DNA from 4 places in the Priestia sp. ABM2_011 genome. Region 3 is predicted to be linked to each of the others. Evidence: riboswitches for the same ligand, from Rfam matches in the RefSeq annotation. Region 3 holds a riboswitch; each other region holds the start of a gene.
The links. A riboswitch is a leader RNA that binds a small molecule or an ion and turns the genes downstream of it on or off. The one in region 3 is predicted to bind S-adenosylmethionine.
Positions count from the first base shown of each region.

Region 1: another riboswitch for S-adenosylmethionine. It lies ahead of ACXAE4_RS03265 (phosphoadenylyl-sulfate reductase); the one in region 3 lies ahead of mtnK (S-methyl-5-thioribose kinase).
Region 2: another riboswitch for S-adenosylmethionine. It lies ahead of ACXAE4_RS20760 (trans-sulfuration enzyme family protein); the one in region 3 lies ahead of mtnK (S-methyl-5-thioribose kinase).
Region 4: another riboswitch for S-adenosylmethionine. It lies ahead of metE (5-methyltetrahydropteroyltriglutamate--homocysteine S-methyltransferase); the one in region 3 lies ahead of mtnK (S-methyl-5-thioribose kinase).

Region 1 is NZ_JBSWUB010000001.1:606,969-615,091, forward strand. Features, by position in the region: gene ACXAE4_RS03250 (potassium channel family protein) at 1-770, opposite strand, end outside; gene ACXAE4_RS03255 (VOC family protein) at 838-1,221, opposite strand; gene cdaS (sporulation-specific diadenylate cyclase CdaS) at 1,319-1,945, opposite strand; SAM riboswitch class I at 2,259-2,360, shown strand; gene ACXAE4_RS03265 (phosphoadenylyl-sulfate reductase) at 2,615-3,328, shown strand; gene ACXAE4_RS03270 (inorganic phosphate transporter) at 3,348-4,427, shown strand; gene sat (sulfate adenylyltransferase) at 4,480-5,631, shown strand; gene cysC (adenylyl-sulfate kinase) at 5,644-6,243, shown strand; gene cobA (uroporphyrinogen-III C-methyltransferase) at 6,335-7,114, shown strand; gene ACXAE4_RS03290 (sirohydrochlorin chelatase) at 7,128-7,895, shown strand; gene ACXAE4_RS03295 (NAD(P)-binding protein) at 7,876-8,123, shown strand, end outside.
Region 2 is NZ_JBSWUB010000001.1:3,895,691-3,903,813, reverse strand. Features, by position in the region: gene ACXAE4_RS20775 (CotH kinase family protein) at 1-177, shown strand, start outside; gene ACXAE4_RS20770 (spore coat protein) at 320-1,399, shown strand; gene ACXAE4_RS20765 (hypothetical protein) at 1,469-2,131, shown strand; SAM riboswitch class I at 2,298-2,415, shown strand; gene ACXAE4_RS20760 (trans-sulfuration enzyme family protein) at 2,487-3,632, shown strand; gene ACXAE4_RS20755 (trans-sulfuration enzyme family protein) at 3,616-4,797, shown strand; gene ACXAE4_RS20750 (hypothetical protein) at 4,832-5,098, opposite strand; gene ACXAE4_RS20745 (SIMPL domain-containing protein) at 5,161-5,820, opposite strand; gene putP (sodium/proline symporter PutP) at 5,921-7,399, opposite strand; gene ACXAE4_RS20735 (YhcN/YlaJ family sporulation lipoprotein) at 7,692-8,123, opposite strand, start outside.
Region 3 is NZ_JBSWUB010000001.1:4,061,364-4,069,486, forward strand. Features, by position in the region: gene ACXAE4_RS21595 (pyridoxal phosphate-dependent aminotransferase) at 1-706, opposite strand, end outside; gene ACXAE4_RS21600 (carbon-nitrogen family hydrolase) at 819-1,601, shown strand; SAM riboswitch class I at 1,693-1,844, shown strand; gene mtnK (S-methyl-5-thioribose kinase) at 1,980-3,152, shown strand; gene mtnA (S-methyl-5-thioribose-1-phosphate isomerase) at 3,188-4,246, shown strand; gene ACXAE4_RS21615 (hypothetical protein) at 4,371-4,610, shown strand; gene ACXAE4_RS21620 (hypothetical protein) at 4,685-4,849, shown strand; gene ACXAE4_RS21625 (methylated-DNA--[protein]-cysteine S-methyltransferase) at 4,850-5,353, opposite strand; gene ACXAE4_RS21630 (PAS domain S-box protein) at 5,373-7,529, opposite strand; gene ACXAE4_RS21635 (LutC/YkgG family protein) at 7,815-8,123, opposite strand, start outside.
Region 4 is NZ_JBSWUB010000001.1:1,901,859-1,909,981, forward strand. Features, by position in the region: gene ACXAE4_RS10100 (sugar porter family MFS transporter) at 1-1,377, shown strand, start outside; gene ACXAE4_RS10105 (hypothetical protein) at 1,522-1,770, shown strand; gene ACXAE4_RS10110 (metallophosphoesterase family protein) at 1,917-2,792, shown strand; gene ACXAE4_RS10115 (hypothetical protein) at 2,950-3,120, shown strand; gene ACXAE4_RS10120 (hypothetical protein) at 3,379-3,630, shown strand; SAM riboswitch class I at 3,711-3,821, shown strand; cobalamin riboswitch at 3,901-4,089, shown strand; gene metE (5-methyltetrahydropteroyltriglutamate--homocysteine S-methyltransferase) at 4,240-6,534, shown strand; gene ACXAE4_RS10130 (acetate uptake transporter) at 6,676-7,293, shown strand; gene ACXAE4_RS10135 (GNAT family N-acetyltransferase) at 7,413-7,913, shown strand; gene ACXAE4_RS10140 (hypothetical protein) at 8,032-8,123, shown strand, end outside.

The DNA of each region.
Region 1 (8,123 bases), 3.5 Mb from region 3:
TCTAATTTTTTTACAAAAATATGTTCGTACATGACCTGACTAATCAACTCGTTTGTTTTAATCATTTCATTTACCCCCAAATTTTGCGCATTTTGAATATGCTTTTTTGTTAACAGTTCAACGATGCTGTAAATAGAAGGGTTCAGTCCTTGCAGAGCGACTAGCGTAACAATAGTATTCATGTCTGCATATTCTTCTGTCTTATGCTGATCCGCAGTAATCAGCACTTTTTTTGCGTACCGAGCATTAGCAAGTTCTAATACCTCATAGTGAGAGGGACTTCCTTTAATAAAATGAACGCGATCACAGATCATGGGGTTTTTAGTCAAAGAGTCGTCGATAAGAACAATGTCTTCTTTATGAAATGCGTCGCGATAAGACTCTAACACGAGTTTGGCGCGCTCATTCCACCCCACAACGATGAAGTGATCTTTTCCATAAAACTTTAAATTTCCTTCCAGATAAGCGCTCTCAGCGGAAACAGCAATTTTAGAAAGCGTGACAAAATAAGTAGTAATAAATCCCGTTCCAATGAGGACTAAAATAATTGCAGCTAACCTTCCAATCGTAGTGGTGGGAGCAAAATCACCGTACCCTATAGTAGAGATTGTAATAATAACCCACCAAATTCCTTCAAACACATTCCCAAACGTTTGCGGCTCTAGGAAATGTATAAGCATGCCGAAAAGTAAAACAAGGCAGCCGATAATAAAAAGAAGCCGCACTAAAATAGAACGACGAAAAAGTCGAAATAATAGCCATTCCATCATAAAAATACCTCCAGTGATTAGTCATAGCCACAGTATGACCATTTTTCACTGAAGGTATAAGATATCTTTATCTTTTTACTTCGTAATATTCAATCCATTCTTTGTCTGGACCATAGAAAAATAAGTATCTTGCTCCATTTGGCAAAGTTACAATGTTTTCTTCCACAAATGAAACGCCTGCTGATTTTAAACGCTCAAACTCCTCTTCAATTCCATCTACTGCCAGCGCAAAATGATGAACTTTACCTTCATTAGGTAAGCTTGAGTTATACCCTTGAATTAACTCTACGATTACATTGCCTTCTAAACCTAGAAAAGCTAGCTTCAAAGACGGATCGGTATGTGGTAGTGTTTCGATGAGCTCTAATCCCACCTTTTGTGTATAGAACTCAATAGATTTTTCTATATCCTTTACTTGAACGCCTACATGTTCAAATTTTAAAATTGCCATATGCATCACCCGTATCTATAGTATGTAAAAACTATGAAATATATTAAAGAGAAAGGATATAGAAGTCAAGATAGGGCTGCTTATTAGGAAAGGGCTCTTAAATCATATTTTTGCTGGAGTGAATAGGGTAGAGGCTTCCATCAAGCGCAAACGAAATTTTGCCTGTTTCTTCAGATACAACTAAAATTAATGCATCCGATTTTTCTGACATTCCAATGGCTGCACGGTGACGTGTTCCCAATTTTTTGTTCGTTGAAATAATAGACGAGAGAGGTAAAACATTAGCAGCCGAAATAAGCTGATTATTTCTAATTAGGACAGCTCCGTCATGTAAGGGTGTCCCTGGATAGAACAGTGTCTCAACTAGCGTAGCGCTGACAGGAGCTTGAATAGGCATTCCTTTTTGAATAAGAGGATCAACATTTTGTTCCCGTTCAATGACAATTAAAGCGCCGTGACGTTTCTCAGAGAGGTTATGAATAGCTAGGGACAGAGCAGCGTATTCAAATGTATAAGGCGATAAGTAATGACGCAAGTAATAAGAGGCGGCCGTAGCTTGAACATCTTGAAATAACCTTCTCATCTCCTCAAAATCACATAGGATACAATGATCACTCGTGTCTAAATGTTTAATTAAATTAGAGGCTTCAGTTGAAATCTGCTGTAAATATGTTCGTACATTATTTTTAATTGTATCGTCTAATTGAAAGGGTTGTCTCTCCATCTTATATAGCTCCTATCTGTCAGTCAGTGTTATCTGTAATGTGTGCTAATGTGGGTGAATTATCCGTAAAGCTTATAAATCCGCTATTAATTTTATAGAGAGATTTTGCGTTTTATTTAGCAAGAGAACATCAAAAGTTGGAGAAAAAAGAAAGCGTTTTATAAACTGATATGTTCACATTTGGGTTAAATTTACATATGTTGTTTTAAATAAAAGTATAGATATTTCTGTGAATTTAAAGTATAGTTTTCTTATCGGATATATGATTTTTAATGTTGACAAATATTCTAAATATGCTAAAATTTTTAAAAAATGCTTATCAAGAGTGGTGGAGGGGATGGCCCGCTGAACCCCGGCAACCTGCTTAGCAAGGTGCTAATTCCAGCAAAGTGTGTATCATTTTGAAAGATAAGGTGAAAATTTATTGCCTACCCAGTCTTTCAATACGGAAGACTTTTTATTTTGATATAGCGCAAGCGATAATTTGAGAAGGGAAACCAATGACTGTAAACCCCGACTTAAAACAAATTTTTGAACACGCCGAAGTAAAGTAAGAATTAAATAGTTTCGCTGACTAGACACACTAGAGGCGGTTTTATCCAATTCTAGTGGGTAAAACCGTCTTTTTTTATTGGATAACGCGGATAACTAAGAATTGGAGTGGAGAAAATGGCAGACTTATATACGTACGAAAACTGGAGCGATACATTTCCAGAGTTCGACAGTAAAGATGAAACAAAAGGAGCCCTTTCAGCATTGCAGTGGGCGTATGATACCTACGGAGATTCAATTATTTATGCGTCAAGCTTTGGGATCGAAGGAATCGTGTTAATTGATTTAATTTCAAAAGTGAAAAAAGACGCTGAAATTGTCTTTTTAGATACAGGCGTTCATTTTAAAGAAACATATGAAGTGATTGATGCAATTAAAGAACGCTTCCCTGATTTACGTATTCATATGAAAAAGCCGGATTTAACTCTTGCAGAACAAGCTGAAAAACATGGAGATGAGCTTTGGAAGAGTCAGCCTAACTTATGCTGTCAAATTCGAAAAATCATTCCGCTAAGAGAATCCCTTGCTCCTTATGATGCGTGGATTTCTGGTTTGAGACGCGAGCAGTCTGAGTCTCGTGCCAACACGAATTATTTTAATAAAGATGAGAAATTCAAGAAGGTGAAAGTTTGTCCGTTAATTCATTGGTCATGGAAAGAAATTTGGCGCTATGTGTATAAGCATGATTTGCCGTACAACAAACTTCATGATCAAGGCTACCCAAGTATCGGCTGTGAGCCCTGTACCGCACCTGCCTATAATGTAGACGATTTACGTTCAGGAAGATGGGCAGGTACACAAAAAGTTGAGTGCGGATTACACGAATCTTAAATACGAAAGAGCTGAATAAATGATGCTTTTATATGTTGCCTTTATCATTGCGCTTTTTTTTGCAATGAATATTGGGGCAAGCGGTGCAGCAGCTGCTATGGGCGTTTCATACGGCTCCGGTGCAATTAAAAAGCGAAGAGTGGCCCTGTTCATCTGTGCTGTAGGAATTGTGCTCGGAGCTGTTACCGGAGGCGGTGAGGTGGTAAAAACCATCAGTTCAGGTATCATACCTGAAAAACTGCTGTCAGTAGAATTAGTTATTATCATTCTGGCTGCTGCAACGCTGTCACTCTTTTTCGCGAATTTGATTGGTATCCCTCTATCAACAAGTGAAGTAACAGTTGGCTCAGTTGTTGGAGTAGGAGTAGCTTATCAATCTCTGTATGTAGAAAAACTTTTAATTGTCATGTCTTTTTGGATTATTGTTCCGCTAGTTTCATTTGTCATTGCTTTTTTGATTGGGAAAGTGATAAAACGCAGAGCGCATAAAAAAGAAGCAGAGGGAAAGTGGAAAAGAGTTTTAACGATTTTAGTTATAGCGACGGGATTCTTTGAAGCCTTCTCAGCTGGAATGAATAATGTGGCAAATGCTGTCGGTCCTCTAGTAGGAGCTGGGTTAATGGATGCTACAACGGGTGTCATAGCAGGAGGATTGGCGGTGGCACTCGGAGCTCTTTTACTAGGAGGCCGAGTTATTGAAACAAACGGAAAAAAAATTACTCGCTATTCTGTAGGGGAAGGCTGCATTATTTCAGGTACTGGTGCTTCTCTTGTTACAGCAGCTTCACTGTTTGGTTTGCCAGTACCGCTTACACAGGTCACTACGTCTTCTATTATTGGGATAGGCGCAGCGAAAACGGGATTTACGAAAGAACAGCGCGAAGTGGTCATTCAAATGTTAAAGGTTTGGGTGGTATCCCCTGTATTTTCACTCGTAATCTCATATGTTCTTGTGAAATTAGTACTTGAAAGCGACTTATATTCATTTGTGGTGCTAGCTAGTGGCTGCATTGCCACAGCAGGTGTTCTAAGCTTAGCTAGAACGACTAGAAGAAAAAGAGCAAGCTTGCAGTCGGAAAAAGAAAAAATGACTGCGTGATTCAATTGCTTTTTATTATATTGTGTTAATTACTTAAGGAGGATTTTACAAAATGACAACAATTCAAGCACACGGTGGAGAATTAATTAATTTATATCAACCAACATATGACTACACTTCACTAACAAAAGAAATTGAAGTAGACAACATGGCTCTAAGTGATTTAGAACTAATTGGGATTGGTGCTTACAGCCCAATTACGGGGTTTTTAGGAGAAAAAGATTATCAATCAGTTGTTGAAAATATGCGTCTAGCAGATGGAACTGTATGGAGTATTCCTATTACTCTTCCCGTAACAGAAGAGCAGGCTAAAGAATTAAACATTGGCGACAAAGTAAAACTAGTTCAAAGCGGTGTGACATATGGTGTTTTAGAAGTTTCTGAAGTATATACGCCAAATAAAGAAAAAGAAGCGGAAAATGTGTACCGCACAGCAGAACTTGCCCACCCTGGTGTGAAGAAAATGATGGAACGCCCAAATGTATATGTAGCAGGTCCAATCGTACTTGTAGAACGTACACCTAAAACGCGTTTTGAAAAGTATTACCTAGATCCAACTGAAACAAGAGCAGCATTTGAAGAGCGCGGTTGGAAAACGGTTGTTGGATTCCAAACTCGTAACCCTGTTCACCGTGCGCATGAGTATATTCAAAAAACAGCATTAGAAATTGTAGACGGCCTGTTTTTAAATCCACTTGTAGGAGAAACAAAGTCAGATGATATCCCAGCAGATATCCGTATGGAAAGTTATGAAGTACTTTTAGAGAACTATTATCCTAGCGATCGTGTAGCTTTGGCAGTTTTCCCTGCTGCAATGCGCTATGCTGGACCTAGAGAAGCTATTTTCCATGCAATGGTTCGAAAAAACTTTGGATGCACGCATTTCATTGTAGGCCGTGACCACGCTGGTGTTGGTGACTACTACGGAACATATGATGCACAAAAAATCTTCAGTAACTTTACGGCAGATGAATTAGGAATTACACCTTTATTTTTTGAACACAGCTTCTACTGCAAGAAGTGTGAAGCGATGGCATCAACGAAAACATGCCCTCACAGCAAGGAAGATCATATGATTCTATCTGGTACCAAGGTACGTGAAATGCTTCGTAACGGAGAAGTGCCACCAAGCACATTCAGCCGTAAAGAAGTAATTGAAGTGTTAATTAAGGGATTAGCAAAACAAAAAGTATCTTCAAAATAAGGAGCGGTTGAAGTGAGTAAATCAACAAACATTACGTGGCATGATGCTGGAATTACAAAACAGGAAAGACGCGAGCAAAATAATCATCACAGTTTTGTATTATGGTTTACGGGCCTTTCGGGTTCAGGTAAATCTACCGTAGCAAACGCAGTGGCAAAAGCGCTTTTTGATAAAAATATTCGCAATTATGTATTAGATGGTGACAATGTTCGTTTTGGCTTAAACAAGAATTTAGGGTTTTCTGCTGAAGATCGTACAGAAAATATTCGCCGTATCGGTGAGGTTTCTAAGCTGTTCGTAGACAGCGGTCAAGTGGTACTAACAGCATTTATCTCTCCATTCCAAGAAGATCGCGCTCAAGTGCGTGAGATCTTAGAGGGGAATGAATTTTTGGAAGTATACGTAGAGTGTCCGTTAGAAGAATGTGAAAAAAGAGATCCAAAAGGCCTTTACAAAAAAGCAAGAAGCGGAGAAATCCGTGATTTTACAGGAATTGATTCTCCCTATGAGTCACCTGCTAATCCTGAAGTAACAATTAATACAAGCACACAGTCTGTAGAAGAATGTGTACAAACTGTTATTGAATATTTATCTAACCGAAAATTCATCTAAATGACAGCGGACTTTGTCCGCTGTTCTAATTCAAATTAAAATTTGGGAGCGCTGCGGAGACGTGGAAATGATGGAAGGGTGAAAGGCATTCATGGGGAAAGTATATCTAGTCGGTGCAGGACCAGGAGATCCAGATTTAATTACATTAAAAGGGTTGAAAGCAATTCAGCAAGCAGATGTTATCTTATATGATCGTTTAGTGAATAAGGATCTGCTGGAGTATGCTAAAAGTAATGCTGATATTATTTACTGCGGAAAGCTTCCAAACTACCATACCCTCAAGCAAGAAACAATCAATAACTTTTTAGTGAAATTCGCTAAAAAGGGGAAAATTGTAACGCGCTTAAAAGGCGGAGATCCATTTGTTTTCGGACGCGGAGGGGAAGAAGCAGAAGCTCTCGTGCAACAGGGCATTTCATTTGAAATTGTTCCAGGAATTACATCAGGTATCGCAGCTGCTGCTTATGCAGGAATCCCTGTCACTCACCGGGAATACAGCGCAAGCTTTGCTTTTGTAGCAGGACACCGTAAAGACAGCGAGCATGATGCAATCAAATGGGATAGCCTAGCCAAAGGTGTAGATACTCTTGCCATTTATATGGGAGTGAGGAACTTACCGTACATTTGCCAACAGTTAATGGAACATGGAAAAACCTCAGCTACGCCAATTGCCTTGATTCACTGGGGCACATGTGCGGACCAGCGCACTGTAACTGGAACTCTTGGTACAATTGTTGATATTGTTAAAGAAGAACAAATTGAAAATCCCAGTATGATTATCGTTGGTGAAGTTGTAAATTTTCATGACCGATTGAATTGGTTTGAGAAGACTGGACAGCATTACTATTCGTATGCACAAGAAGCTTACTAAAGAGGTTGATTATATGGATGCAGTTTTATATGTTTGCCATGGCAGCCGCGTAAAAGAAGGCGCTGATCAGGCAGTTGCTTTTATTGAAAGATGTAAAAAAAATCTAGATGTACCGATTCAAGAAGTTTGTTTCCTAGAGCTAGCTTACCCTACTATTGAACAAGGATTTGAAGCGTGTATTGAACAAGGTGCTACTCGTATTGCCATTGTGCCGCTGCTGTTATTAACAGCTGCCCATGCAAAACATGATATACCTGAAGAAATACACAAAGTATATGAACGCTATCCACAAGTAGAAGTACTGTACGGAGAACCGTTCGGCGTAGACGAACGAATTGTTGATATCTTAGTAGAGAGAATCAATGAAACTAATGTGGATAAGCATGAAGATTCGATGGTATTGCTGGTCGGCAGAGGAAGCAGTGATCCTGCTGTAAAAAAAGATTTTAACGAAATAGCTCAACTGCTAAAAGGTAAAGGAGCTTTTAAAGAAGTGAGCACATGCTATTTAGCTGCCGCTGACCCTAATTTAAAAGAAGGGCTGCACCTTGCTAAACAAACTTCGTATAAGCAAGTATTCGTTCTCCCGTACCTTTTGTTTACCGGTATTTTAATGAACGAAATTAAGGAAGAATTGGAGCAGTTATCAACAGATGACCAGCAGTTTATCTTAGCAAACTACCTAGGTTATCATGATGGACTTGCACACATTTTAAGTCATCAAGTAAAAACGTTATTATCGAGCAGAGGAAATCAATACGATGTATACCGTTATGCTTGATTTAAAGGATCGTTCGGTCTTAGTAGTTGGAGGCGGAACAATCGCAACTCGTAGAATTAAAGGTTTTTTACAAGAAGGAGCAGCCATTACAGTGGTTGCTCCAACTGTTTCAGCTGAAATAAATGAGTGGGAAGCTAAGAATCAGCTGTGTGTAAAAAGAAAAAAAGTAGGAGAAGAAGACTTACTTAATGTTTTTTTTATTGTTGTAGCTACAAATGATAAAGCTGT
Region 2 (8,123 bases), 170 kb from region 3:
ACAATAGAATACATGAAACCAATCATTTATCAACTGCATGAGTATATTGCTCCATATGTATTAAAAGATCCTTACGTAAAAGATAACTTGGAGCAATTTTATAAAGAACCCGAATTTATGCTGTCTTTTATAAAAGAACGAACAGCGTATATTCAAAATAACCTTTTGACTCTTTAAAAAGAGATAGATTTATAGGCAATTTATAGGCAACAGTGGATTTTGTTAATAATAGGCAAATGCAGGAAATCAATAGCTGTACATGATACGTATATATACAGTATGAATGACCAATAAGGATAATCAATAAGGAGGAAAAACAATGAGTAACTATTACTACGACCAAAATCAAGATCAAACTCAAAATGCAAATCGTAGTCGCGCTCGCAAAGTTCAACAAGCTGAAAGCACGGGCTACTCTGCCCATTTTAAACCACTAAAAGGGAGAGTAGTGACTGTATATCGCGGGGGGCCTGAATCTAAAACGGGATATTTAATTGACGTTCAATCAGATTATTTAACACTTGCTCTTGAAACAAATCAAAATAACAACCAGCAAAATAATCAGCCGGCTCAGCTTATTCCACAGCAGCAGTATACATTTATTTATTATCAGCTTGCCCATGTTAAAAGCATTACAGAGGATACGAAGTCTAATTCGGCACAAACATTTTCTGGATTTAATAGTGAAGTAGAACTTCACAGAGCTAACACATTTGCAGGTACTCTATTATTAATGAAAGATAAGCAGGTGCAAATAAATCAAGGTGGTCCAGAGAAGAAAGTGGGTAAAATCCTTGACGTATTAGGCTCATTTGAATCTGCGTATGTCGTATTATTAACAGAAGATGACGGCGTCGTTTATATCAATGTAGAGCATATAAAGAGTGTAAGTGAAGTTGTAAGCAAAAATACACCTGTTGTTCCGCAAAATCCATTATTAGTTGAAGAAACACCTGATTATATCAAAGCGAAAAGTTTTAATGAACTGTTTGAAGAGTTTTCACATAGATGGGTAGCTATTAACGGTGGAGGCCCAGAGGCTGTGGAAGGTGTATTAGTTCAAAGCCGCAGTGGAAACTTTACTCTTGTACAAAATAATCAAGTTTTACGTTTACAACCAAGACACGTAAAAACCATTGCCTTAGGATCAAAAGGATCTTTCAAGCAAAATGAAGAAAATTCTGAGCAAAATGGAGATACAAATGAAGAAGATTCTATGCAAGAGTCAACTACAGTAGATAGAACCGGAGGTCGCACGGATGGCCGTACTGGAGACCGTACCGGAAGACGTACAGGAGGTCGCACAGACGATCGCTCGGGAGGACGCCGTACGGGTTCACGCTCTTCAACACCAGGTGAAAAAGTTATTAAAACGAAAAATTATCGTTGGAAAGCATGACGAACTGGAACGTAAAAGGTGCTTATAAAGCACCTTTTCTATCATATAGGAAAAAGGAGGAGAATGAGAATGAGTATGAATCATTATATTGATAAAATTGTTGAAGTCGATATATCAGGGAAAACAACGTTTATAGGAAAACTTGTTGATCTCGGGTTAGATGTAATGGTTTTATATAATGGACATGATTATTTGTATATTCCTCTTTTACACATACATCGCTTGCGAGAGGTTTCAGAAGAAGATTATACACCTTTACGAACCATAGAAGAGAACTTAATAGAAGAAAGTCAGCGGATTTCTTATCGTAATATTTTACAGCAGGCAAAAGGAAAATTTATTGAAATTTATGTAACAGGAGGAAAATCATTGCATGGCTATATTACAAGCGTGCTGAATGATTATCTTGTGTTTTATTCTCCAGTATATAAAAATGTCTTTGTTTCTTTACATCATTTGAAATGGCTTACCCCTTATAGTAATGAGTTAACCCCTTATTCTTTAAGTGACAAAGAGCTCCCAGTAAGGCCTGCCTCTGCACCTTTTGTCAGAAACTTTGAAGAGCAGCTTAAAAAATATGAAAATCAACTGGTCGTATTAGATTTAGGGGATCAATCAGAAAAAATTGGCGTACTTAAAGAAGTTTCTAATAATATTGTTGAACTAATTACGGCAAATGGAGAAAGTATGTACTGGAAGTTAGCTCACGTAAAATCTGTGCACTTGCCTTAGAAAAAGAGACCTTGGTGTCGTCTCTTTTTTTATGTGCTTATCAGGACAAGTATATTGAATAAACAAATGAGATGATTTAAATTTTTTAGAAAATTATGTTGACAATAAAGAAAATCTTTATTAAAGTTAGTAACAACAAACGTTAACCACCAACAATTATATAGAACTCTTATCAAGAGTGGCGGAGGGACTGGCCCTGCGATGCCCGGCAACCATCAAATGAAACATTCATTTGAACGGTGCTAATTCCTGTGGAACATCAGTATTGTTCTAACAGATGAGAGAAATCGTGTATAAACGAACACTCTTCCATCTGTGAAGAGTGTTTTTTATTTTGAGTTAAGGAGAGAAATAGATGAAAATTGAAACTTTATTAGTTCGTTCAGGAGTAGGTCGTGACCCTTCAACAGGTTCTATTACAACACCCATTTACCAAGCATCAACATTTGCTCATCCTGCTTTAGGGCAAAGTACGGGATTTGACTATGCACGTACGGCAAACCCTACTCGTACAGCATTGGAAGAAGCAATTGCTGCTTTAGAAAAAGGCGAAGTAGGAGTAGCATTCGCTTCAGGAATGGCGGGTGTAATGGCAGTTTTAGCACTATTTAAAAACGGAGATCATTTAATTGTATCAGAGGATTTATACGGAGGAACGTACCGAGTACTAAATGAAATCTTTTCAGAGCAAGGAATTACTGTTTCGTACGTCAACACAGCCCATCTCGAGCAAGTAAAAGATGCGCTTCGTCCCAACACGAAAGCTCTATTTATTGAAACACCTACAAATCCAATGATGCACGTGACTGATTTGCCAGAAGCAATTGCGTTAGCTAAACAGCATGATTTGCTTACTATCGTTGACAATACATTCATGTCCCCTTACTATCAGCGTCCTTTAGAGCTCGGAGCAGATATTGTGATACATAGTGCAAGCAAATACATTGGGGGTCATAATGATGTAGTTGCTGGTCTTGTAGTCGCTCGATGTAGTAGCTTAGGAGAGAAAATTCGTTTTTATCAAAATGCAGCTGGGGCAATCTTAGGTCCACAGGATAGCTGGCTGTTATTGCGCGGTATTAAGACGCTAGCGCTTCGTATGGAAAAACATAACGAAAACGCACTGAAAATTGCAAATTGGCTTACTGCTCATGATTCCGTGGAAAAAGTGTATTACCCTGGTCTTGAAACACATCCGGGCTATGAAATCATGAAGAAACAAGCAACTGGATTTGGAGGCATGATTTCTTTTGCTGTCTCACACCCTAACATCGTGTCAGTACTTTTAGAAAATGTTAAAGTTATTACATTTGCAGAAAGCTTAGGAGGCGTGGAAAGTTTAATGACATTCCCAGCTCGTCAAACACACGCTGATATTCCGGAGGAAATTCGAAATCGTGTCGGAGTAACAAACTGTTTACTTCGATTATCAGTTGGAATTGAGCACGCAGATGATTTAATTAAAGATTTGAAGGAGGCATTTGATGCATACCAACAATAATAAACATAGATTTGGTACGAACTTAATTCATGCAAATACAGGAATTGACGGTCATTTTGGAGCGGTTAACGTACCTATTTATCAGGTATCTACATTTAATCAAGAAGATGAGACGAACAACGGCCGCTATGACTATTCTCGTTCAGGAAACCCAACGCGTGAGGCTTTAGAAAACACTATTGCTCAGCTAGAAAATGGATACGCTGGTTTTGCTTTTTCATCAGGTATGGCTGCTATTTCATCGGTGTTATCTATTTTTGAATCAGGAGATGAAATTTTAGTTTCACACGATACGTACGGCGGGACATATCGTGTATTAACACGACTATTTTCAAAGTTTGGTATCAAAACAACTTTTGTTGATACAACGAAGGTTGAGAAAGTAGAAGAAGCTATCACAAAAGATACGAAGGCTATTTATATCGAAAGCCCTTCAAATCCATTTTTACAGGTAACGGATATTAAAGCAGTAGCAAGTTTGGCGAAGGAGCACAATCTCCTTACAATTGTGGATAACACGTTTTTAACACCTTATCTACAGCAGCCGATTGACCTTGGTGTAAATATTGTCATTCATAGTGCTACAAAATATATCAGCGGCCACAGTGACGTCATTGGCGGTTTAGTTGTAGTAAGCGATGAAAAGCTAGCGGAAGAAGTAAAGTTTGTACAAAATGCTTTTGGTGCTATCTTGGGGCCACAGGATTGTTTTTTACTGCTTCGAGGCATTAAGACATTAAAAGTTCGTTTAGATCAGCAGTTAAAAACAGCGCTGCAGTTTGCAAAGTGGCTTGAAGAACAATCTCTAGTGAGCCGTGTATACTACCCAGGCTTAAAAAGTCATCCGGACCACAAACTCATTTCAGAACAAGCAAATGGATACGGAGCTATGATTTCTTTCCAAGTGCAGGATGAAGAAGTAGCACGACATATTTTACAAGGAGTCAAATTAGCTTCAATTGGAGTTAGTCTAGGTGCAGTTGAATCCATTCTCACGCATCCTGCAACAATGTCTCATGCAAGTATCCCAAAAGAAGTACGTGAAGAAAAAGGAATTACTGATTCACTTCTTCGCCTTTCAGTAGGGCTAGAGGAATTCGAGGATTTGAAGCAAGACTTTAACGCTGTTTTTCAAAGCTTAGAAGAAAAAGCGTTAATTAAATAAAAAAAGGACTTCCATTAAGGAAGTCCTTTTTTTGTTATATACAGCTATCTAAAAGGTTTGTGTATAGGGACGTAAGCGCAACTTTTTCATCAGAGGAAAGACTGCTGTTTAGAATTCTTTTTATGCCAAGATGATATTTTACATACGGTGTTTGCCGAACGCGTGGATGAGTCATTTCATCTTTTAAATCTTTCAGAATGGCTTCGTGAAGCTGATCTTCACTTGTCAGGGCTTGTTTAGAAGCGAAAGAACGGTTCAACCATAGGGTCTGATAAGCTGCTAGTAAATGTTCAGAAGTCATTGTGCAAAGAGCTCCTTTAGATTAGTTTCTTCATTATAATAATCTATAGTTTATCATAAGTATTAATACGTGTACGTAACTTTTACAGAAGCGGATACAGTCAAGGACTGAGCTTGGATAGGGGGAGAGGCTGCTAATAACTTAGGCGAGGAGCCAGATGACTGATAGACGGGGCCTTCTTCGATTAAAATGGGGATTTGGTTAATAGGGAGCTGCAGCGTGTTGGCAATGGTAAAGGCCTTTTCTTTAGCGTTAAGCAAAGCTTTACTTATCGCTTCTTGTTCATATTTATCATCATTTGTAACGTGAAATTGAAGATCTTGCGCTACGTTGGCTCCGCTTGAAAACGTAGCGTTATAAACATCGCCAGCTTGTTTTACATCTTGTACTCTTACTCTAAACAAATGCTGTACTTCGTATCCTGTAAGAGTCGATTTTCCATCGCTGTAATCATATTTAGGATTTATAGTGAATGAAGCTGTTTCAATTTGCTGGTCATTGATTCCAAGTTTTTGTATCTCTTGCAGCAGAGTATTTGAAACAGCTGAATTTTCTTTTAAGGCTTCTTGAACGTCTCGGTTTTCCGTGCGCGTTCCAATCGTCATGGAAATTTCATTTGGAATGGCTGAAGCACTTCCTTCACCAGTTACTTTAATTTCTCTATTTTGTGTATCTGCGCGCAGTGGCTGTGTAGGTTCATAAGGGAAATAAGAATGTTGCATGTAAAAACCCTCCTTAATCCGTCTTTAGTACATATATATGACTGCAGGGCTTGCATTAAAAGCAAAAAGTACACAAGTCGTAACTTGTGTACTTTTTTTACTATTTTGTATGCTGTTCTAATACGCTTTCCATGTTTCTAAATTGATCTTCTACAGCTTCTGAAGGCTTTTTTGTTAACAGACTTACTACAATAACAGCCAGCAAGCTTAAGAAAAATCCAGGAATCATTTCGTAAAGGGCATCTTTCAATGGAGTATTTACCCAAATTAATACTGTAGCTGCACCTACAATCATTCCTGCAAGGGCTCCCCATCTAGTCATACGCTTCCAGTAAAGACTTAGTAAAATGGCCGGGCCAAATGCAGAACCAAATCCAGCCCATGCGTATCCGACAAGTCCTAAAATCGTATCACTAGGCTTTAAAGAAAGCAAAATACCAATAATTGCAACACCTAAAACCGCAGCTCTTCCGACTGTTACAAGCTCTTTGTCAGAGGCTTTACGTCGGAAAAATGTTTTATAAAAATCTTCTGTAACAGAGCTTGCCGTTACAAGCAGCTGAGAAGAAATAGTACTCATAATCGCTGCCAATAAAGCTGCATATAAAAATCCAGTAATTAATGGATTAAATAAAACATCAGCAAATTTAATAAAGATTGTTTCAGGATCCCCAAGTTTCATCCCAGTTTGATCCACATAAGCAATTCCAACAAGACCCGTTAACATAGCGCCAATGATTGATAGGATCATCCAGCTCATACCGATACGACGGGCAGGCTTTAATTCTTTAATAGAAGAGATTGCCATAAAGCGAACGATAATATGAGGTTGACCAAAATAGCCAAGTCCCCAGGCTAAAAAAGAAATAATCCCTACTACGGTTGTACCTTTAAATAAATCAAGGTAAGTTGGATCGATATTTTTTACAATATCCATTGTTGTTCCAACGCCGCCTAAGTCAGTAAAGGCTACAATAGGCACTAAAACAAGGGCAATGAACATAATAACGCCTTGCACAAAATCTGTTAAACTAACGGCTAAGAAACCGCCGAACAGAGTATAGGCAATAACGACAGCAGCCGTTACAAATAGTCCTATTTGGTAATTTAAACCAAATGCCGATTCGAACAATCTTCCGCCTGATACCATACCAGCTGAAGTGTAAAGAGTGAAGAAAATAAAGATAACAATCGCTGATACTGTTCGAAGAACCTTGGCATGGTCCCCAAAGCGATTTTCAAAAAAGTCCGGAATTGTAATGGAGTCATTCGCTACTTCCGTATAAGTGCGAAGACGCGGAGCGAGGATTAAATAATTTAAATAAGCACCAATAGATAAACCTACTGCAAGCCATAAACTTGAAAGACCTGTCACGTACATGGATCCAGGAAGGCCCATTAACATCCATCCGCTCATATCTGAAGCACCTGCTGAAAGCGCAGTAACAGCCGGACCTAGTCCGCGTCCGCCTAGCATGTAACCCGATACGTCTTGAGTTGTTTTTGTGTAGGCATACCATCCTATTCCGAGCATTCCTACAAAATAAATGCCCAGTGAAATATAAACACCAATATCCACCAAATCTCCCCTTTATGCATTTTTTATGCATGAAACGAGCACTGCTCGCCATGCAAACATCTTATGGTTTCTAAAACTAACAAACTTTTCCCTTACTATCAACCCACAAAACCGTAAAATACATGAGGCGAAAATCCCCTATCCCTCTATAATAAAGAAATGAAAACGTTTTCAAAATAAAATAAAATAAAAATATTCAGAAACTTATAAGTGCATTTTTTATGCAATATTTTATGCAATGGGTAAAATAAAAAGAGCATTTTATAAAATGCTCTTTTGACATTCATGTATATTAGCGTGAATTTGGAAACACGCGGCGAACAACTTCTGAAAACTCGTCAAACAGTCCAGAGACTGGTTTACCCGTTTGAAGCTTGTCTACATATCCATTCATACGGTTTACAAAGTCGGGGTTTGTTGATACAAACACTCGATGAACACTGCCGTCGGCTTTTCGTACTTCGTGTGCGATCTTATGCTCCATATCTTTTGTGAGATTGCCTTCTTTGTTATCGTCTAATACAGCTGCTACATAAGCTGTATGGTCGGTTACGATTACGTTAGCATCTTTTACATTTTTTAACGCTACGATACGATCAGCTGCCACATCGGCTACTCTCATTCCGCCGGACTGATTGTACTGTTCTTTCTCATTACGCTGTACGTCTTGCGTATTATTTACGTCATTCATTTTCGTTTTATTGTTTCCATTTTCATATGTGAC
Region 3 (8,123 bases):
TTTCAATTCCCGTCTCTTTTGCACCAGGAGTCTGTAAAAAGCTGATTGGCTTTTTACCATCAAATCCAATGGCTCCGTAGGCAAAGTCGTGTACCACACAAATATCGTGCTTGGCAGCAAACGCCACGGTGTCTTCAAAAAATTCTGCCGTTGCCACTGCACCGGTAGGATTATTCGGATAGTTTAAAAACATGAGCTTTGCCTGTTCTTTAGCACGTTCACCTATCTCTTCGTATACGGGCAGAAAATGATTTTCAGCCGTGAGCGGCATCACTTCCATCTTTGCTTTTGCAAGCTCTACTCCAGACCAGTAATCAGGATATCCAGGATCCGGAACCAGCACCGTATCTCCAGGGTTTAATAAGCACTGCGGAATTTCTACAAGTCCACCCTTCCCGCCAAACAAAATAGCTACTTCTTTTTCAGGATCCACATCAACGCCATATTCTCGTTTATAAAAAGTCGCAACGGCCTCTTTTAAAAACTGGTGCCCCCGAAATGGAGAATATTTATGATGCATAGGATTAGCACTTGCTTTTTGGAGTGTTTCTACAATATGTGAAGGAGTAGGCTGATCAGGATTTCCCTGCCCTAAGTTAATAACGTCGTGCCCTTGGGCCATTACTTTTCCTACCTTGCCTACAAGTGATGCAAAAAATTGTTTTGGTAAACTTTTTAATAGTTCCGATTGCTCAAATTGTTTCATCATCGCACACCTTCTCAAAAAATTCTTGAAATTCTAGTCACAAATAATATATTGTAATACTCAACTTGTAAAGTCATTTTTTTCAACTACTAAAAAAAGGACGGATGATAAAGTGAGTGTAAAAATCACGTGTTTGCAGCTTGATATTGCGTTTGGAAACCCAACTAAAAACCGAAAATATATTCAACAAAAAATGACGGAAGCTCTAAAAGAAAACCCTGACATCCTTGTGCTTCCTGAGCTATGGGATACAGCTTATGATTTGACGCGGCTAGACGAAATTGCCGATGATGAAGGACAGCAGGCCAAGCAATTAATCTCTCAATTTGCTAAAACGAACGAAGTAAATATTGTGGCAGGTTCGATCGCGAAAAAAACAGAGCAAGGCGTCACAAATACGATGTATATTTTTGACCGAAAAGGTCGTGAAGTATCACAATACAGTAAGCTGCACTTATTTAAATTAATGGATGAGCACCTCTATCTAGAAGCAGGAACAGCAAAAAATCTTTTTACACTTGAACAGTCTTTATGCGCAGGAGTTATTTGTTACGATATTCGTTTTCCAGAATGGATTCGCGTGCATACTAGCAGCGGAGCAGAAGTCTTATTTGTTGTTGCTCAGTGGCCGGCTCCAAGACTTGCCCATTGGAAAGCACTGCTCATTAGCCGCGCAATCGAAAATCAATGCTATGTAATCGCGTGTAATCGTGTAGGCCAAGATCCTAATAACACATTTGCCGGACATTCCTTAGTCATCGATCCGTGGGGAGAAATAATCGCTGAAGCTGGCGATAGCGAAGAACTTTTAAGTGCCGACGTTAACCTGGAACTTGTAAAAGAAATTCGTAAACAAATTCCTGTCTTTACAGATCGCCGCACAGAATTTTATTAATTATGTATTGACAGCCGTTTTTTTGCATGATACGATTTTCACCAGATAACATAAAATTTTCAAACAAATCAAAATTGAATAAGTAATCGTACTCTTATCAAGAGTTGGCTGAGGGATTTGGCCCTGTGAAGCCCAGCAACCGACCGTCATTCCATCCTAAGATGGATCACACCCGTAAAACATGTTTTTACAAAGGCACGGTGCTAATTCCAACAGAAAGTAATTCTTTCTGGCAGATAAGAGGTTTGAACACTACAATCAAGCCTCTTTCCAACGAAAGAGGCTTTTATATTTTCTAAAATTATAAAAGCCTCCATACATTCTTAAACCTATTAACTTAGTAAACAAATCAGTTTAATAAACTATGGAGGGATTCTAATGTCAACAACAAAAACAGAGAAGTATCAGCCTTTAACAGAAATTTCAGCAATCAAACTTGTGAAAAAGCTAGGTCTCTTTGATGCCACAGAAGCACTGACTGCCCGTGAAATCGGTGATGGCAACTTAAATCTCGTCTTTCACATCATAAATGATCAAACGAATAAATCCATTATCGTCAAACAAGCACTTCCTTATGCAAAAGTTGTAGGCGAGAGCTGGCCTCTATCCTTGAACCGTGCCACGATTGAAAGCAATGCGCTCAAGCAATTCGGTGCATTTACCCCTGAACTCGTACCAGCTGTGTATTACCACGATGAAACGCTTGCTGTTACGGTCATGGAAGATCTGTCTCATTTAACGATTTCCCGCGCCGGACTTATTCAAGGAGAAAGTTATCCCCTGCTTTCACAGCATATCGGTTCTTTTCTAGGACATATTGCGTTCAAAACGTCGGATTTTGCCTTAAAGCCTCAGGATAAAAAAGAAGAAGTCGTCAAGTACAGCAATCCGGACTTATGCAATATTACGGAAGATTTAGTTTTTACAGATCCTTTTTTTGATATCGATACAAATGAATTTGAAGAAGCGCTGCGTCCTGATGTAGAAGAATTGTGGAACGATGGAGATGTAAAGTTACAAGCAGCAAAATTAAAATATAAATTTTTAACAAATGCCCAAACGCTAATTCACGGTGATTTACATACAGGAAGCATATTTGCTAGCAGTCAAGAAACGAAAGTGATTGATCCAGAGTTTGCTTTTTACGGTCCGTTTGGATTCGATTTAGGCCAATTTGTTGCAAATTTATTTTTAAATGCTCTTTCTCGAAAAACAGATCGCGAACCGTTATTTGCACACATTACGAACACATGGAACGTATTTAAAGATACCTTTACTGCGCTTTGGCATTCTGAAAACACTGAACCTTTCGCTAAAGATGAGCGCTTGTTACATGAAATTTTAACGCAAACGTGGCAAGATGCTGTTGGATATGCAGGGTGTGAAATCATTCGACGTACGATTGGCTTAGCTCACGTGGCGGACTTAGACGAAATTTCTTCAGAGGAAAGAAAAATTAACGCTAAACGTACTGCGTTAAAAATTGGACGCTATTTACTTCTGCACCAACAAGACGTTTCACCAAATGAATTTGAACATTTACTTCGATAACGAATAATGTACACAATGAAAGGATCGGTATCAGCATGACAAATACACTATCACTTCCGCGCTCAGTGGAATGGAATGAATCATATATTACTTTATTAGATCAGCAGCAGCTTCCTGGCAAAGTTGAATATATTAAGCTGCAAACCATTAAAGACGTATGGGATGCTATCACTACCTTGAAAGTACGCGGAGCCCCTGCAATTGGCATTACGGCGGCTTTTGGTCTTGCTCTTTCTGCGCTTAGCTATGACACGGATTCAGTCAAGGAATTTAACAAAAAGCTAGCTCTAGATCAACAGTATTTAGCTAGTTCACGCCCGACTGCCGTCAATTTATTTTGGGCATTGGACCGCGTAGCGAAAAGCGCTGAATCCGCTTCGTCCGTTAATGAAGCTAAAACAAAAGTTGTTCATGAAGCGATTCAAATTCAAGTAGAAGATGAAGAAACGTGCTACCGAATTGGAGATCATGCCCTTTCTTTATTTAAAAAGAAAGATAAAATCATGACAATATGTAATGCTGGTTCAATTGCTACAGCTTATTATGGAACAGCATTAGCACCTTTTCACTTGTCTAAGCAGCGCGATATTCCGCTTGAAGTATTTGCTTGTGAAACAAGACCCGTTCTTCAAGGTTCTCGCTTAACAGCATGGGAACTTCAGCAGTCGGGAGTAGACGTTACGCTGATTACGGATAATATGGCTGCTCATACCATTAAAACAAAAGGAATTAATGGGATCATTGTAGGTGCTGACCGCATTGCAGCAAATGGCGATACGGCTAACAAAATTGGAACGTATGGACTTGCTCTTTTAGCGAAAGCATTCGGTATTCCATTTTACGTAGCAGCGCCGCAGTCCACATTTGATTTATCTATTCAAGACGGAAGCAGCATCCCTATTGAAGAACGTTCACCTAAAGAAGTAACGCACATTGGAGATACGCAAATTGCTCCAGACGGAATCTCTGTGTACAATCCAGCTTTTGATGTGACGCCAAGCGAACTGATTACGGCCATTATTACAGAGCATGGAGTTATCCATTCCCCGTCTTTTGAATCCATTCAAAAAGTTTTGCTGCAATCTGCTCAATAACAAGAGGCTGGGACAAAAGTATTTTAGCCCCACTGCAAAACGAACCACTAATCAACATGTTGATTAGTGGTTCGTTTTTTTGTGATGGTAAATATCGTTTTATCTGTTTCGTTCCCTCTAGCAGTTGATTGGAGGGCAAGGCGAAGACTCCTGCGGGGAAAACGGAAGGGGTGAGACCCCGCAGGAGCGCAAGCGACGAGGAGGCTCAGCGGCCGCCCGCGGAAAGCGAAGTCTTGCACGGAAATCAACTGCGGTGTCACAAGCGGTTCAGTTCATCTATACGAGTTGTTCATCTTTAGATGACATTGATTTTGTTATGTCTCAACCTTTTTTATTAAACAGCGCTTTTTGGCTGCATTTGTAACACAATTGTAACAGTACTCTCTGATTTTTCTACATATATTATAGGGGATTCTTTTTGAATAAGGAGGAGTAAAAATGAGTGCAGAGCAAAAAACGGATAAAAACAAAGCGTTGAATCGCAAGCAGCAATATCAGCTATTCGATTTATCCAAAGATGAAGAACTAAATTCCCTCCCTTCTCCTCAGCAAATTGACGGTGTTTTTGTGCAGGGAGAAGGCTGGAAATTAGACGGTGAATAGTTATTTTAACTCCAGAGCGCCTTTTGCTACATTTCTTTCAAGCATTAATAGTTTTTCTTTTATATGAGTTTGGGAACCTGCATAACCTGTTAAAGCTCCATTTTTACCAATAACACGGTGACAAGGTAAAATAATAGGCAGTGGATTTCGACGATTCGCTTGTCCCACAGCCCTTACGGCTTTAGAGCGATTAACAGACTCCGCTACATCACTATAAGACCACGTTTGTCCATAAGGTATACCTTTAAGCGTTAACCACACTTCTTTTTGAAAGTCTGTTCCTTTTATATCCAAAGGCACATCAAATGTTAGCGTGCGCCCTTCAGCATAATCCTGAAGCTGCCGCTTCGCTTCTTTCACAAGGTGATAATTCTCGTCATGGACAAGTTTTTTAAGCTGCTCGTTGTGATCATCGCTATCAAACCAAATATGTTGAACCCCTTTTTCCGAGGCTACAATATAAATTTTCAAATCAGAAAATAAGTTCATTTCTCCATAGTACATACTCGCTTATCCTTTCTGTTTAGGCTGGAAGAATAACACGAAAAGCTGTTCCTTCTCCTATTTTGCTTTCCACTTCAATTCGCCCTTTATGTTCTTCGATAATTTTATATGAGACCATCAAACCGAGCCCCGTTCCTTTTTCTTTTGTCGTATAAAATGGTTCTCCTAAGCGCTTGATGCGCTCTTCGGGCATTCCGTCTCCTTGATCTCGAATGGAGACCGTCACGTAGTGCGGCTCTGTAGAATAGACCTCAACAAAAATTCTTCCCCCGTTTGACGTAACTTCAATTGCGTTTTTAATTACATTTATTAGTACTTGTTTAATTTGGTTCGGCTCGCAGTATACCATTGGCAGCTGAGGGGACACACTTAGTTCAAACTGAATATTTTCTAAAAGCGCTTGAGCATTTAATAAATCAATCGTTTCTTTAACAACCGCAGCTAGATTTTTCTTTTCGAACTTTACGGCCTGTGGCTTAGCGAGTACTAGAAACTCTGTAATAATGGTTTCGATTCTTTTTAATTCGGATTTAATAATATCAAAATAAAGAGAGTGATCTTCTTGAATGCTGCTTTCTAGCAGCTGAACAAACCCTTTTAAAGCCGTCATCGGGTTGCGGATTTCATGCGCAATCCCAGCTGCTAACTGTCCGACTACTTGAAGCGTATCCGATTTCCGAATCTGCTCCTGCATTTGATTTCGTTCCGTTACGTCTCTTAAAAGCGTCATATATAGACCTGGCAAGATATCTTTTTTCGTAGAGAATTCGATGTTTTTAACTTTTTCGTTCCCCGTAACGTACGTAATCTCTCCTTCAGCTTCCCCTTTTTGCTCAATTGTTTCTTTATGCTCAATGACCGCATCTAAATTCGCTGAAGAAATAAAATCCTCCATGGAATGCGCACAAATCTCCTCTTTGCTGAGTTCGAGAATATCACAAAGAGAAGAATTCACATCAATAATATTTCGCTTGCCGTCCCATAAAACTAACCCATCGATCGAACCATTAAAAATCTGTCTGAATTTCTCTTCGTTATTCCGAAGCTCTTGTTCGATTTTTGTACGTTCACTAATGTTTCGAAAAATGGTTAAATGGTCTCCTTCTATAATGCCTTTTTTCCCTGTGAATTCCAACTGTTTGATTTCTCCATTTGGCATGTAAAAAGGAAGCTGATTGCGAATTTCTCCTTCTTTTTGAAATGTTTGCAGCATTTTTAATGCACTAAAGCTTTGCTTATCGATAAACGTATACAAATTACTTCCAATCAATTTGTTCAACGGCAGCTCGAAAGTACGGGACGAAGCAAGATTAGCGTTTAAGATTTCCCCATCGTCTTTCCAAATCAAAATGGCTTCAATCGCATTTTCAAAAATAGCCCTGAAATTTTTTTCGCTTCTCAACAGCTGCTGCTCCATCAGCCGTTTTTCCGTCACGTCTCTCATAATGGACATATAGTATTGACTGTATATATTAGCCGTTGTGGTAAATTCAAAAAAAGTAACGTCTCCATTTTCGAGCTTAATCGGCAGCTCGCCGCTTGTCTTTCCTTCTTGATGCAGAGTTCTCCATAATTTTTTCACTTTATAATGATAAGTAGGTTCTACAAGCTCCTCTAACGTTTTGGTTAAAAGCTGTGCTCTTGTATAATTTAATCGCTCGCAAAATGAAGGGTTCGCGTCGATAAGCTGACCAGTTCGATCAAAAATAACAATTCCATCTACCGCTTCATTAAATACATCCATAAACATATGATGACTAATAAACCGTTCGTTTTCCATCACCTTGTGCTGTGTAATATCTCGAAATGTACACACAATAATGCCCGACATGTGACTATGTTTGTGTGAAGTAAATTCAACATGTTTCATCATGCCGCTTTGAAGCGTCATCGCGCCTTCATATTTGAAATAGCTTTCTTCTAAAAGCGCTGGATAGTACGCTTCAATCATGTCATACGGAAAATACATGAGAAAATCTTTCATTTGATACGTTAATAGCTCATCCTTTGTTTTTTCAAACAGCCCGCAGGCTGATTCATTGGCATTTATAACTTGAAAATACTCATCAAATACGACAATGGCATCTAATACGTCATTAAAAATAGCTCGTAGCTGCTCTAATTCACCTTGCTGCTTTTGCGCAGCTTCAGATGTTAATTCTCTGTGTGGTGACATGCTCATTGCTCCTTTCTTTTGCACTTCCCATTTCCCCACCTTTTATCTATAGACTTAGTATTCTACAAGATTTGCTTTTTACCTTTTTAAAATTAGTCACGTTTATTCAAAATGCGACATTTCTTCACATTCTCCCGTTATTTAAAAAAGGAGCATGAATAAAAGAGGCTGGGACATAACAAAATGAAACCTATGCTCAACATAACAAAGAAAACGAACCGTGAATCAACATGTTTGATTCACGGTTCGTTTTTCACTTCGGCTAAAATACGTTTTCCCCAGCCTCTATCGATCATTCACTACAATATAAGTGGCTTGAATAGGTCCATGCACGCCAACGACTAGATTCATTTCAATATCAGCTGAATTGCTCGGTCCCGTAATAAAGTTAATGCAAGAAGCAATCGTTTCTCCTCGCTCTACTTTTTCATGAATCATTTCAGCAGCTTGTGTCATGCGAGGGACAATGGAGCTTTGAGGAATGATCGCAATATAAGTGGCCGGCAGCAAACTGACCGATCGTCCTTTTGCACCGCTGCTGAACAAAACAACTGTGCCGGATTCCGCTAGCGTCAAATCACTGAATGTGATGCC
Region 4 (8,123 bases), 2.2 Mb from region 3:
AGTAAAGTATCAAGTAAGTTTATCTTCTTCTTCGGCTCATTTGCCGGTATTTTATTCGGTTATGATATTGGGATTATTGCTGGTGCAGAAGGTCATATCCGTGAAGCGTTTCATTTAAGTCCGCTGTGGCTGGGGATTGTAGTTTCATCGCTAATGGGTGGAGCCATTATCGGTTCTATTTTAAGCGGATTATTAGGTGATAAGTTTGGACGAAGAAAGTTAATTTTAATTTCCTCTATCATTTTTCTGTTAGGCTCCATAGGTTCAGCGATTGCACCAGAGGAAATTACGTTAACGATTGCGCGCGTCTTTTTAGGTACAGCAGTGGGAACGGCTTCTTCGCTAGTTCCTGCCTATATGTCAGAAATTGCACCTGCTCATATTCGCGGGAAGCTTTCAGGTTTAAATCAGCTAATGATTGTAATTGGATTATTATTAAGCTATATAATAGCCTTTATTTTTGAGCCGGTTCCAAACAGCTGGCGATTAATGCTTGGCAGCGCCGGTATTTTTGCAATCGTCTTATGCATCGGTATGATCAAGCTTCCAGAGTCACCTCGCTACTTAATTAAAAACGGAATGGCAGATAAAGCGCGTGAAGTACTGCGCACGCTTCGTTCCTCAGCAGCGGAAGTCGAAGCTGAAGTATCTGAAATTCAAAGCGTAGCTGTGCATGAACAATCAGGCATTAAACAGCTGTTTCAGAAAAAGTTTCGTTTAGCTTTAATTATCGGTGTCGGAATGGCAACTTTTCAGCAGATTCAAGGCTCCAACTCAATTGTTTATTATGCAACAAGCATTGCCCGTCAAGTTGGTTTAGCGCCGCAGGTAGCTGCTGGTTTTACGGTTATTGTTGGGGTAATCTTCGTTGTGACAACACTTATTTTTCTGCAGTTTGTTGATAAATTCAACCGCCGTACCATTCTTACGGTTGGCGGAGCGGGAATGGCTCTTTCCTTTTTTACACCGGCTATTCTTGGAGCAGTAGGCGTTAATGAATCCGTTGTTAACTGGGTTACGTTAATTGCACTTTGCTGCTTTATCCTGTGCTATGCGTTTTCTTGGGCGCCGCTTACGTGGATCATTGTAGGAGAAATTTTCCCGCTTTCTGTGCGCGGAATCGGTGCTGGTATTTCATCTGCCTTTAACTGGACAGGATCGCTTGCAGTAGGGCTTGTGTTTCCTATTTTAGCCGATCAGTTTAGCTTAGGTGTGATCTTTTCAACGTTTGGGATCATTTGTATTCTCGGATTATTCTTCATACGCTTTGTAGTTGTCGAAACTAAAGGGCGCAGCCTAGAGCAAATTGAAACAGACATGGCAGCTCGTTCTGAAAGAAATTCGTTAAGTCCAGTTGAGCGTAATAAATATGTTTAATTGTCGTAAATGTTTTAAATGTAAGGTGCTGAGATAAAAATATTTTAGCTGAAGTGAAAAACGAACCACTAATCAAAGTGTTTGATTAGTGGTTCGTTTTTTTATGGTGACTGCAGGTTTCATCTGTTGAGTTTCTTTTAGCAGTTGATTGGAGGGAAAGACGCAGACTCCTGCGGGAAAAGAGGAACAGGTGAGACCCCGCAGGCGCACAAGCGACGAGGAGGCTCATCGGCCGCCCGCGGAAAGCGAAGCCTTGCACGGAAATCAACTGCGGTGTCACAAGCGGTTCAGCTCATGTATTCCTTTGTTCATTTTTGGATTATGCTCCAGCTCGTATTAATAGATACTGAGATTCTAGCTTTTATGTTGTCCTATCCGTGCTTAACAAAATGAAAGAATAGATAGGCTATGGAAACTAATTTAAATGTGCGTTCTTCTTACAAGAAGATAGTGACCTTCATCAGCAAATTTCCATATAAATAAGTAAGCTTGTTTACTTTTAACCAATTTTATTTAGTAATAGGAGGATTAACTAGTTGATGAATTTGACGCTTCATGAACGTTCTGAAAAGTTATTAAAGCAAAGAATTAAACAATTAAATCCGAGAGATCCATTCAACTTTGTTTTTATGGGCGACAGCAGAGGTGACGGACCAAACGATAATTGTTACACGATGAGCGGTGAATTTGAGCTTGTGTTAAAAAAGGCGGTGGAATTGAATCCGCTGTTTATTATTCATGGGGGAGACACCGTGTATACAGGAGAAAAGAGGTATTTGGAGCACTTTGTTAAAGTTGTCGAAAAAATAGCACCAAACATTCCCGTGTTTGTATGCGTAGGGAATCACGATGAATTAAACCTTGAAGAAAGCAACCTCGAAAACTTCAGAGCCACTATCGGAAAAGTGCACTGGGTCATTGATATTCCTGTCTTTAACTTCCGGTGCATCGCATTAAATAATATCATCAGCCCCAAGAATAAAATATATGGATTTACAGATAGAGAGCTGAATTATTTAGAGCAGCAGCTAGAGGATGCTCCTCGTAATACCGTTGTAGCCATGCATGCGCAGCCAAATATTGGCCGGTGGTCAGACCTGGGAGGTTTTCCTGTAACGACTCCTCAAAGTCAAGAATTTTTTGATTTAATTCAAGAACATCGCGTGAAAAAAGTGTTAGTCAGCCACGTGCATGCGTATGACGAGCAGTTTATTAGAAAAAACAGAAACGGGTCGTTTACGCTTGGAAGAGGTACTGATTTTGTATTATCAGGAGGCGCGGGTGCTCCCCTTGATTTTGAACCGCCTTTAATTTTAAATAATTATAATTTTACGGAGTTTTTTGTTAGCAGGTACGACATTTTAGGACCTCTTCTTTGGAAGGATTTTGGACGACCTCGAAGAAGTTGTTTGTAAAAACAAGAAAGTAGAAAGCTAGGTTCAAAAAAAAGAGGCTGGGACAAAAGGGTTTTAGGCGAAATGAAAAATGAACCACTAATCAAGCATCTTGATTAGTGGTTCATTTTTTTATTAGGGTAAACGTAGATTTCATGTGTATAGGTCTTTCTAGCAGGTGATTGGAGGACAAGACGAAGACTCCTGCGGGAAAAGCGGAACACGTGAGACCCCACAGGAGCGTATGCGACGAGGAGGCTCAGCGACCGCCCGCGGAAAGCGAAGTCTTGTACGGAAATCAACTGCGGTGTCACAAGCGATTCAGCTCATGTATCCCATTTGCCTTTAGATTGGATTCACTTGGTTATGTCTCAACCTCTTTTGGAAAACCGTACGAAACCTTGTAGCAGAAGGCTCAGTCAAACGTTATAATAGATAATGAATGATGATATATTCTCTATATTTGTCATATATTTGTATTACATATGTAATTGAAGAAAAACATTCACTTGATATACTGTTTAATGACTTAACTTTATCTTAACATTCACAGTGAAATGCGTGTTTATAGAGGCTTAAAACATACACAGCAAATGGAGGAGCTATCATGGCAAACGAAAAGATGCAAGAAGGACTCAATCGTTTTATTAAGGAAGATTTAAATGACCTTTTAGGTAGACTGTTCCCCCTAATGGACCGAGAATGTGCGGAAGAAAAGAGAATGCTTATCGAAACGGCGGTAGAGTACATCTATTCTTCAGGGTATCATCAAGGAGCAAAAGACTTGATTGAAACACATCGAAAAGATGATTACAAATTATTAAGGCAAAAATTAGCGTCAACGCCTCCTGAAAACTAATTTTTTTGAAATTTCTTTTGACAACATAAATGTAAGGTGTTAAGATGACTCTACATTCAAAATATTATAAACAATTAAAACTCTTATTGAGAGAGGCGGAGGGACTGGCCCTGTGAAGCCCGGCAACCATTTAACAATCTTGTTAAAAAGGTGCTACATCCTGCAAAGCGTACAGCTTTGAAAAATAAGAGAGGATTTCATAGATACTATGCCTCTCTATTCATGATAGAGAGGCTTTTTATTTTATGTGAATATGTTTTGAATGAACAATTTCATAGAAATGCATCAGGTGCTGTGTAACGAATGTACGCAGCTTAAAAGGGAAGACCGGTGAAAAGCCGGCGCGGTCCCGCCACTGTAATGGGGAGCAACTTATTAACCACTGTTTCATGTTGAAATGGGAAGGGATAGGAAGCGATGAACCTAAGTCAGGAGACCTGCCTGTTGTATGCACTTAAGCTCTACGGGATATAGAGAGGAGTGAGGAATACGTGTTGAGAAAAACAGGCTATCTCAACTTTAGTTAAGTATGCGTATCATCTCTCTTTTCATTTCGAAAAGGGAGATTTTTTAGTTTAGCGATAAAAAAATATATAGGGAGTGGAAAAAATGAGCAGTGTAAAAAGTTCAAATGTAGGTTATCCAAGAATTGGTGAAAAACGAGAATGGAAAAAAGCGCTTGAGCAGTTTTGGGCAGGAAAGATAGAGAAAGATATCTTTCTTCAGGAAATTGAAGCTCTTCGTCTTGGGCATCTGAAAAAACAGCGTGACGCAGGAATTGAATTAATTCCAGTCGGCGATTTTAGCTTATACGATCACGTGTTAGATACAGCCGCTATGTTTGGTTTGGTGCCAAAGCGCTTTGAATATAACGGAGGCCCGGTATCCCTTGAAACGTATTTTGACATCGCCCGAGGAACAAAAGGTGCGGTAGCCTCTACGATGACAAAATGGTTTAACACAAATTATCACTATATCGTACCAGAGCTTGACGAATGTACGCCTGCCCTTGTAGAAAATCGTCCGCTTCAATTTTACAAAGAAGCAAAACAAAAGCTGAATATCAAAGGCAAACCCGTTATTTTAGGTCCAGTAACATTTGTGAAGCTGTCAAAAGGATATAAAAAAAGTGAGTTTAAAAAAGTAGTTGAACAGTTTGTTCCTCTTTATGCAACAATCTTAGCGGAGCTGGAGGCAGAAGGGGTCGAGTGGGTACAAATAGATGAGCCGATTTTAGCTACAACGCTATCAAAAGAAGACCTGGCACTGTATAAAGAAGTCTATGAAGCTTTGAAAAAAGCGGCACCGAATGTAAAAGTCATTTTGCAGACGTATTTTGACAGCGTAGATTACTATAAAGAAGTAGTTGCTCTTCCTGTTCACGGAATTGGATTGGATTTTGTACATGACCGAGGCGAAAATCTCACGGCGCTTAATAAATATGGTTTTCCAACTGATAAAGTGCTGGCAGCAGGAGTGATTGACGGACGAAACATTTGGCGTGAAAACTTGGACGAACAGCTTTTAACAATCAGTGAAATTGAAGAAGCCGTATCAAAAGACCGTTTGATTCTGCAGCCTTCATCAAGTTTATTACATGTTCCTGTCACGGTGAAAAGCGAAAAAACCATTGAGCCAATTCTAAAAAACGCGCTGTCTTTTGCAGATGAAAAGCTAAAGGAAATCACGCTTTTAACAAAAGCGGTGCAGCAAGGAAAAGAAGCAATAGAAAAAGAAATAAGTGAAAGTAAACAGGCGATTCAAGCATTAAATGGATCATCTTTTCGAAACCATCAAGACGTGCAAAAAGAGCTGAAGCAGCTGCACAGCTATAAAGCACAGCGCCAAGCGTCGTTTGACGTACGTCAACGCGTTCAGCAAGAAGCGTTTCAACTGCCGCTTCTTCCAACGACAACAATTGGAAGCTTTCCGCAAACAAACGAAGTGCGAAAAGAGCGTCTGAAGTGGCGTAAAGGAGAGTTAAGCGATGAAGCATATGAAGCGTACATTAACGCTGAAATCAAAAAATGGATTGAAATTCAAGAAGACATCGGCTTAGATGTCCTTGTGCACGGAGAGTTTGAGCGCACGGACATGGTTGAATACTTCGGTGAAAAATTAGGAGGTTTTCAGTTTACGAAGTTTGGCTGGGTGCAATCATACGGTTCTCGCTGCGTGAAGCCGCCGCTTATTTACGGAGATGTCTCGTACGAGCAGGCGATGACGATCAAAGAAACGGTCTACGCACAGTCTCTAACCAATAAGCCTGTTAAAGGAATGCTGACGGGGCCGATTACGATTTTAAACTGGTCATTTGTGCGTGATGATATCCCGCGCTACGACGTGGCAAATCAAATTGCGCTTGCTCTTAGAAAAGAAGTGGAAGCACTTGAAAGTCAGGGCATCTCAATGATTCAAGTAGATGAACCGGCGCTGCGTGAAGGACTGCCGTTAAAACGAGAAAACTGGGAAAGCTACTTGAACGCCGCGGTGTACGCGTTCAAATTAGCCACAGTATCGGTGCAAAACGAGACGCAAATTCACACGCATATGTGCTATTCGGAATTCGAAGAGATTATTGATGCGATCAAAGCGCTTGATGCCGACGTGATTTCCATTGAAACGTCCAAAAGCCATGGTGAATTAATTTATGCGTTTGAAAAACATACGTATAACCAGGGAATTGGACTTGGCGTATATGATATCCACAGCCCGCGCGTACCGAAGCTTGAAGAGCTGACACGAAACATTGACCGCGCTCTAAAAGTGCTTGATCCTGCATTGTTTTGGATTAATCCCGACTGCGGTCTTAAAACAAGAGGAATCAGCGAGACGGTGGAAGCTTTAAAAGTGATGGTTGAGTCTGCAAAACAAACAAGAAAAAATTTATTACAAAACGCTTAATAACAAGAAAGTAAAGGCCAAGCAGTGTAAACGCTACATTGCTTGGTCTTATGGGTTTTTAAAGGCCAAAAATATCCATTGACACTTCCCTTAGATTTTTGTATCTTTTTAAAGGTGTTTTTAAAATCAGGGAGGTACAACATGAGTAACAACAGCACGCAGCACGTTAAAATTGTAACAGCTGATCCATCAGCGCTAGGCCTATTCGGACTTGCCATGGTGACACTTGTTGCATCGTTTCAAAAGCTTGGGGTAACCGATGGTGTTTCATTGGTATTGCCATGGGCGATTTTTTTAGGCGGAATAGGGCAGCTAATCGCGTCTATGCAAGATTTCAAACATAATAATACCTTCGGCGCAACGGCTTTTGGTGCCTTCGGTTTATTTTGGCTAGGTGTAGCTATGACATGGCTTATTCAGCTTGGAGCATTTGGAGAAGCGCTCGCAAAAGAAGCGGATCCGAAGCAGCTAGCATTTGCTTTTGTCGGCTACTTAATTTTCAGCGTTTTTATGACGATTGGAGCAATGGGCACTCATAAAGTATTATTTATTATTTTTGTGTTAATTGATTTTTTATTTATTGGATTATCGCTAAGTACATTTGGTGTGGCATATGAATACACGCACTTACTAGCAGCAGTCTCAGAGCTATTAATTGCTCTGTTTTCATTCTATGGATCTGCAGCGGCTGTATTAAATACTCACTATGGTCGAGTTGTGCTTCCAGTGGGCAAGCCATTTGGTGCATTTATTAAATAATCAAGACGTTCATTAAACAGCGAAGTAGGGTTGAATTCTGTATGATGCAGAGGTCAATCCTTTTTTGTTTGTGCGTTTTTATATATAGTAGAAAGAGAGAAAGAGAATAGTAGCTTTTAATGAAAGGAAACGTTTCAATGATTATAAGACAAGTGGATGAAAAAGATTTAAACCAATTAATTACGTTAGAAAACAAAGGGTTTACACCTGATGAAGCTGCCTCAAAAGATGCATTTATCACGCGGATCAAAACCATTACTGATACGTTTATCATCGCTGAAGAAAATGACGAAATAATTGGATATGTGAACGGACCCGTCATTTCAGCTCCGTTTATTACGGATGATTTGTTTGAAAAAACGATTTCGAACCCTGAAACAGGTGGTCATCAAAGTATTTTAGGTATCGTTGTAAACCCCAAGCATCATCATAAAGGAATTGCCAGTATGCTGCTAAAAGAGTTTGAAAAACAAGCGCGGAACAAACAGCGCGTAACGGTGACTTTAACATGTAAAGAAGAATTGATTCCGTTTTATGAAAAAAACGGATATGTGAATCAAGGAGTTGCGCAGTCCCAGCATGCAGGCGTGCAGTGGTTTAATATGAGTAAGGAGCTTTAATTTTTACGAAAAATAAAATGATATAAAAAAAGCACAAGTTCTCTTTTAATGAATTTGTGCTTTTTTTACTCTTTATTATGTATAATTATTGTAAATATGTAAAAGTGAGGGTGTTTACATGAATAAGTACGGCGTGCTTTCTTTTATACTAGTAATCATCAGCTTTTCATTTTTTATGGTAAGAAGAGGTCCCGGTGTGAATATGTATGT